One region of the Brevibacillus sp. YAE8 genome, then DNA from elsewhere that is predicted to be linked to it. Evidence: riboswitches for the same ligand, from Rfam matches in the RefSeq annotation. Region 1 holds a riboswitch; the other holds the start of a gene.
The links. Region 1 has a riboswitch for S-adenosylmethionine ahead of AC27IT_RS17865 (methionine ABC transporter ATP-binding protein). Riboswitches for the same ligand answer to the same signal wherever they lie in the genome.

Region 1 (3,761 bases):
CGCCAGTTCGTCAACCGATTTCACTTTTTTGCTGTAAGCGCCAAATGGCTCGATGTGAACCGCAACTACAGGTTGCAGATCCATGTTTTGTCCTTTATTGAAGTCTTCCAGGTAAGGCTTGTGCTGGAAGAAGTTTGCGTCGAGTTGTTTTTCGTTGAGCTGTACGTTTGGTTGTACGTAGTCGGTGAACTCTTGTACTTCCAGGTTTACGCCTTGTTCTTTCAGTTTTGGTGCGATGTGCTTCAGGATTGCTGCGTGTGGAACCGGAGAAGCGCCTACTTTCAATGTCACTTCTTGTTGTCCGCCTTGTGCGCCGCCTTCGGCTGGAGCTGGAGCAGTCTCCGTTTTGCCTCCGCACGCTGCCAAAGAAAATGCCAATACGGTAGAAAGTACAGATACGACTAGCTTTTTCATAAATGATTTCCCCCTACTTTTTTTGATCTTTGTACTTGCAAACTTCTATGGGAAAGACCTTACTTGCGGCTGAAACGCAATACCAGGCGATCACCCAGCGACTGTAAGATCTGCACCAACACGAGCAAAATGACGACAGTGACAATCATGACATCGGTCTGGAAGCGCTGATAACCGTAACGGATAGCCAAGTCGCCCAGACCGCCGCCGCCGATTACCCCGGACATGGCCGTGTAGGACACGAGCGCAACGGTCGTAATCGTAATTCCGGCCACCAGTCCCGGACGAGACTCTGGCAGCAGGACGTTCCAGATGATTTGCCAATTGGACGCCCCCATCGACTGGGCGGCCTCAATGACTCCGCGATCTACCTCGCGCAGAGAGGTTTCCACCAGCCGCGCAAAAAACGGGGCGGCCCCGATCACGAGCGGCGGAATCGCTCCGAGTACGCCGAGCGAAGTGCCGACGATCAGTTTCGTGACCGGAATCAGCAAGATCATCAGAATGATGAACGGCACGGAACGCAATACGTTGACGATGAATGAAGCAACCGAGTAAAACGCCTTGTTTTGCAGCAACTGTCCACGTGAAGTAAGGAATAAAATGATTCCCAGCGGCAAGCCGATCAGGATCGTAAACAACGTGGAGAAACCCAGCATCGTCAGTGTGTCTAGTGTACCCTCAGCGATCTCCGACCAATCCACATTTTCCATTGTCCAGTCCATCTATATCACCTCTACTTCCAAGCCACGCTGACGCAACGTCTCGATGGTTTTTTCGTTTTGACGGACATCGCCTTCCAGTTCGACGACCAGTTGGCCGTACGGCGTATCCTTCATGCGGGAAATCGTTCCCTGCAAAATGCTGAATACTGTGCCTGTCTCCTGCATCGTCTGGAACAAAATCGGCTGGTACGTCTTTTCTCCCAGGAAGGTGACGCGCGCAATCGTGCGGTTCCCCGCTGCTTTTTCGTGCGCGACAGCTTCGCGCAGCTCGGTGGAATCTGCCACCTGCTCGACAAATTCCTGCGTAGTCGGATGCTGCGGCTTGAGAAACACGTCCAGCACCTCGCCCGACTCGACGATTTTTCCGCCGTCGATCACGCCTACGCGGTCGCAAATGGAGCGGATGACGTGCATCTCGTGCGTAATCAGCACGATGGTCAATCCCAGCTTGCGGTTGATGTCCAAAAGCAGCGCCAAAATCGAGTTGGTCGTCTGCGGATCGAGCGCCGAGGTCGCTTCGTCACACAGCAGCACTTTCGGATCGTTTGCCAGCGCCCGTGCGATGCCGACGCGCTGCTTCTGGCCGCCGGACAACTGGGACGGGTATTTGTCCCGGTGCGCTTCCAGCCCTACCAGCTTGAGCAGATCGTCCACTTTTTTCTGAATCTCCGCCTTCGGACGCTTGGCCAGCTTGAGCGGAAACGCGACATTTTCCCCGACGGTGGACGAGGACAGCAGGTTGAAGTGCTGGAAAATCATCCCGATCTCGCGGCGCTTTTCCTGCAGCTTGACATCGTCGAGCTTGGTCAGGTCGACCCCATCGACGATGACTTGTCCCGACGTAGGGCGCTCCAGCAGGTTGATGCAGCGGATCAAGGTACTTTTCCCCGCCCCGGAATGGCCGATAATCCCGTAAATTTCCCCTTTATCTATAGAAAGATCAATCCCGAGCAACGCCGGAATCGTCTTGCCCTGCACTTGATAGCTTTTATGCAAATTTTTCAATTGAATCAACGCATCCACCTCCCAGCAAAATCCTTGTGAAAAACGTAAAAACCCCTTTTTCATAAACGAAAAAGGGGCTGCAACGCATGTATACGTTCGCATCCACCCTTCTCATCTATCAAGATCCAACCAATCTTGTAGGAATTGGCACCGCGACGTCCATTTCAAAAAATGAACCGGTTGCCGGGCTTCATCGGGCCTGTCCCTCCGCCTCTCTTGATAAGAAAGATTTCCACGTATATTATGTTCGTTTTTCATATTTTCATGATACAAACCGGATTATATCCTTTTTGAAAATATCCCGTCAATAGCAATCACAGGAAAAACTTTTTTAATCCATTACTCCGTTGCGAATGATGGTGGCATTGACGTGAAAATGAAACGTCGCTTTCTCAAGGATTCTCGCCTTCAAGCGTATGCGAATATCGAACACCGGCGGCGATACTTGCTCCAGCTTGATTCGGGCGTTGCTGGAAATCGTGTCAAAAGCAAGGTGCACCATATCCTTGGGATTGCCGCGGTTCTTGTCGGTCTTCCCGAAAATTTGCGCCGGGACGGACGTGTCGTAGCTCCCAATCCGGAATTTCCCGTGCACGAGCTTGATGAGAAACGCTTCCTTGGGCGATAGCCTTCGAGCAGGCGCTGAATCGCCCCTGGGTGTGATCGACCCGATTGCTCCCGGCTCCCCCGAGCTGCCGCTCCACTTCCCCTATGCTTGCCTCAGCCAGACAAATTTCTCTCAGCTTCGGGATGAGCTCGCTGTAAACGACTTGGCATCCGCCATGCTGGTCAAAAAATACAGCCGCATGCGGCCGTCCGGCTCGTCGATATGTTCCGTTCGCAAGTCCCCTGTATGGGAAAACCATTTACGCGCAATCTCCTGGTCCATTCCCCTCACCCCCATACATAGCAAATCATGGTTAGTCTGCCCGAAAACACAAAAAAACAGCACGCTCAATTTGGCGTGCTGTTTTCGTTGCTATCGGTCGTGCTATTCGTTTGCGAAACCGCTTCTTCTGCTGGCGGTTCCAGCTTTTCCTTGATAAAAGACTGGATCTGGTCGACATCCGGAATGAGCACCGCGCCTGCCCGATGGGATTCGCGGAACATCCCCATTGGCGGCAATTGGTAGTTGCCTGGCTCCGCGGTGTTTAATTTCAGCCCAAGCGCAGACAGCCTCAGCATATCCATGGAACTGATATTCGTCTGGATATACGGCGTCACTTCTTTCAGGATGGACGGCAATTGAATCAAGGTCGTGCCGCTCTTCATCTGGCTCACCACAGCCGTCAGCAGCTTGCGCTGACGCTCTGTGCGCGTGTAGTCCGATGTGGCGTCATGGCGAAAACGAACGTATTGCAGAGCCTTGTTGCCATCCAGTTGCTGCAGTCCCTTTTTCAAATTGATGTCGTAGATGCCTTTATCGGTCGGGTCGTGATAGTACATATTTTTTTCCACATCAATCTCGACACCACCGACAGAGTCAATCAAAGCCTTGAAGCCTTCAAAGTCGGTGATGACGTAGCGGTCCACCGGAAGCCCTGTAAACTGGCTGACGGTCTTCATCGCCAGTTCCGGTCCGCCCTCCACGATCGCCGAGTTGATGCGCGAGCTGCC
Region 2 (3,761 bases), on a different contig from region 1:
GCGAGCTGCCTGGCTACGTCAACCGCAGACATATTTGCCTCGTCTATCGTCAGGATGACCTCTTGCCTTATCCGGTGACCAGCTTCATCCGTTTTTTGCAGCACCGCCGCCTACCAGACGCAAAAAGCCCCTCTCCGCTGTAAAAGGGAAAGGGGCGAATATGTAATTCGATGGGAACACTCTACGCGATGCGGACAACCCGCTTTTTTTCCACTTGCGGCAGGAAGGACAAATCCACATAAGAACGCGCTTCCTCCAGCCCGATGTCTTCTGCCAAAAGCAGCGCTTCTTCCTGGAAGGTAGGCGTACAGCTTCCTTCGTTCAGTTCACAGAGACGCTTCAGGCGTTTCAGGCGCTCTGCGCACTTTTCAGCCCGCATGCATTCATTGGCAAGCTCACATACATTGACGTGGCGCGCGTCTGCGATCATGCTGATGTCGTCCACATGCACAATCAGCCGCTTGCCTTCTTCTGTCACGAAGCCGATCGAGCAAAAATGCGCACCTGACATTTCCAAACGAGTGAGAACCACATTGGTGAAAACCTCTCCTGTGCGCAGTCGAACTTGAGCTGCTTCAATGGCTCCACCGATCTTCCGCTCGTTGGCGATCACCGTGTACATGTCAGTGTAACCGTTAATCTGATAGCGCATAGTACCCTCCCGCTCCTGATGAGATCAATTATCATTAACATCGTATAATGAAAATCATTATCTGTCAACGATGAGAATGATTTTTATTACTACTGCACGTCTTATGGTGCGGGAGGGGGGTTCGACTGGTAATGGATTGACAAGCAGGTGATAAAGCGTGGGCAGTGGACGGCGCGGGCAAGGGGGCAACGCAGACAAGCGCAGGTCAACATGGGGAAACATGGATGATCCTGAGATACGCGAGCAACCGACCAACGCACCCCCGGCAGTCTCACGCAACGCAGCCCCCAAAAACAAAACCACACTCCCCACCCCCAGGAAGTGTGGTCACCCGCTCTCCTACTTACTTCGTTTTCGCAAAAAGCCCCAACTGTTCGATCCGCTGAACCGCTTCGGCCAGGCGTTGTTCGTCCGACAGCAGGGCGGCGCGAACGTAGCCTTCGCCGCTTGGGCCGAAGCCGACGCCTGGTGCGACGACTACATGTGCTTTTTCCAGCAGCAAATCCGAGAACTCCACCGAAGTAAAGCCAGCCGGGACGGGGAGCCAGGCGAAAAACGAGCCTTGCGATGGCGGGGCCTGCCAGCCGATGCGGTGCAGATTGGAGAACAGCGCATTGCGGCGGCCTTCGTAGACGGCTACCAGATCGCGGACGCACTGCTGCGAGTCTGTCATCGCTTTGGCTGCGGCCATTTGGACCGCTCCAAACAGGCTGACGAAGTAATGGTCCTGAATCAGATTGATGAGCCTTACCAGCTCGCGGTTGCCGACCATCGCGCCTACGCGCCAGCCGGCCATATTGTACGTTTTGGACAACGTGTAAAACTCCACGCCCACCTCTTTTGCCCCCGGCACCTGCATGAAGCTGACAGGCTTTTTGCCGTCGTAGCTGATCGCGCCGTACGCGAAGTCGTGGCAGACGACGATCTCGTACTTGCGCGCAAACTGGACGGTTTCCTCGTAAAATTCAAACGGGGCGTTCACCGCTGTCGGGTTATTCGGATAGTTCAAAAACATCAGCTTGGCGCGGTCCAAATCGGCTTGCGGGATTTTGCTGTAGTCAGGCAAAAACTGATTTTCGGCCGTCAGCGGCATCATCGACATCCGGCCGTTTACGACCGCTACGCCGGACCAGTAATCCGGGTAGCCAGGGTCCGGTACGAGTGCCACATCGCCTGCGTTCATCAGCACCTGGCAAATTTCCACGAGGCCGGTTTTGCTTCCGAACAGGATCGCCACCTCTTCCTCCGGGTCGAGGTCCACGTCAAATTGTTGCTTGTACCAGTGCGCGACTGCCTGCTTCAGCTCCAGTCGGCCGGAAAACGGCGGGTATTTGTGATGCAGCGGATTTTCTGCCTGTGCCTTCAGCTCTTCCACAATGTGCGGCGGCGTAGGCAGGTCCGGGTTTCCTTGGCCCAGATTAATGACGTCATGCCCACAAGCGATGACTTTGTTTACTTTTGCCACCAATGTCGCAAAAAACTGGGTCGGGAGCCGATCAATCATGTCGGAAGGTTGGATGCGCATCTGTCTTCAGTTCCTTTCTTTTTAGGCCAATGTACAGCAAAAACCCCCTCTTTCCGTACAGAAAAAGGGGGAGATCAGCTTGGTCACGTCCTTATCTGTCAGGAATTATCCTGCTGGAATTGGCACAGCATCTGCAACGCGCAAGCGCGCAGATCCGCTGCCGGGCTTCATAGGGCCAGTCCCTCCGCCTCTCTTCATAAGTAAATCACACGGAATATACTGTTTTTAATCTTCTTCATACTACATTGCGGGCTCCGAACGTGTCAAGACGCTTCGCGAGGCCCGCGAATTTTTCCTGGCTACATCTTTTCTACGGTCGCGGCTGGCACTTTTCGGGTGCGGCCTTGAAACGAGCTGTGCAGGGCGAAAAACGCGACAGACATTAGCGCCAGCCCCGCCATGATGTACAAAAGTCCTTGTGCCTGAAAATGCTGGAAAATGACCGCTCCGAGCAATGGGCCGAGCATGCGTCCCGCAGAGCCTGTGCCGGAGATCAGCCCTTGGATGAAGCCTTCTCGCCCCTGTGGCGTAAACTCTGCTGCCACGGCAGGCACGGCCGGCCAGACGAGCATTTCTCCAAGCGTCATGATGAACATCCCGGCGACAAAGCCGGCGTAGGAGGTCGTCTGCGACAAAATCAGCATCGACAGCACGAACACGTAGGAGCCGAGCAGCATCTGCGCTCGCAGCGTGCGGGCGAAGCGGCCAATGACCCAGGCGATCAGCGGCTGGCCGAACAAAATCAGGCCGCCGTTGATCGTCCAGAGCAAGCTGTACTGACGCAAGGAAATGCCCAACGATTGCATGTAGGTCGACAACACCGTCGTCCACTGGACGTAGACAATCCAACTGATTAACAGCCCGCTGCACAAGAGCAGTAGGGCGCCCCACGCCACTTTTTTCGTCGGCAGTTGCTGTAGCGGCGAAAGCGCCTCAACTGGCTTCGGCTTGGCAGCGCTTTGGACAGCAGCGGCGGGAGTGCCTGCGGTATTGGCTTGCTCCGCCCGATGGCCCCGCTCTGCGACTGCCTTGAGCTGCCGAGGCAAAATGAGCACGAACATGACGAGCACGATGACTTGCGAGATCGCGTTGCCAAAAAACGTCCAGGCAAACGAAATGCTCGCCAGCAAGCCGCCGAGGGCAGAGCCAGCCGCCACCCCGGCGTTGAGCGCGACGTAGATCATGTTGATCCCTTTGCGCCCGCCTTCCGGCCACAGCACGACAGCGAGTGCATTCATCACCGGAGAGAGCGTGCCGTAAAACAGCCCGTTCAGCAACAGCAAGATCGTGTACAGCGTAAAGTCATGCGTGACGCCAAGCCCGACGGAAATCAGAATGACGCCGATCGAGGCAAAAACGATCGTGCGCATTTTCCCCCAACGGTCGAACAGCATGCCACCTGCGATGCTGCCGATCAAAAAAGCCCCCTGGTTCAATAACAGCAAAAAGCCCGCTACGGTCAGCGGCTTCCCTAAATAATCGTGGATATAGATGGTGACAAGCGGCCAAATACAAGCCATTCCGGTAGAAAAAATGATCGCAGCAATCGCCAGAAGACGAATGCTGCTCGGATAGGATTGCCAT

Region 2: another riboswitch for S-adenosylmethionine. It lies ahead of AC27IT_RS21895 (aminotransferase class I/II-fold pyridoxal phosphate-dependent enzyme); the one in region 1 lies ahead of AC27IT_RS17865 (methionine ABC transporter ATP-binding protein).

Annotation. Positions count from the first base shown of each region.
Region 1 is NZ_BAAIYG010000016.1:56,275-60,035, forward strand. It holds gene AC27IT_RS17855 (MetQ/NlpA family ABC transporter substrate-binding protein) at 1-414, opposite strand, end outside; gene AC27IT_RS17860 (methionine ABC transporter permease) at 474-1,139, opposite strand; gene AC27IT_RS17865 (methionine ABC transporter ATP-binding protein) at 1,140-2,153, opposite strand; SAM riboswitch class I at 2,253-2,370, opposite strand; gene AC27IT_RS17870 (hypothetical protein) at 2,476-2,739, opposite strand; gene AC27IT_RS17875 (hypothetical protein) at 2,884-3,033, opposite strand; gene AC27IT_RS17880 (LCP family protein) at 3,099-3,761, opposite strand, start outside.
Region 2 is NZ_BAAIYG010000025.1:62,870-66,630, reverse strand. It holds gene AC27IT_RS21905 (LysR family transcriptional regulator) at 1-143, shown strand, start outside; gene AC27IT_RS21900 (hypothetical protein) at 182-652, opposite strand; gene AC27IT_RS21895 (aminotransferase class I/II-fold pyridoxal phosphate-dependent enzyme) at 996-2,177, opposite strand; SAM riboswitch class I at 2,266-2,380, opposite strand; gene AC27IT_RS21890 (MFS transporter) at 2,477-3,761, opposite strand, start outside.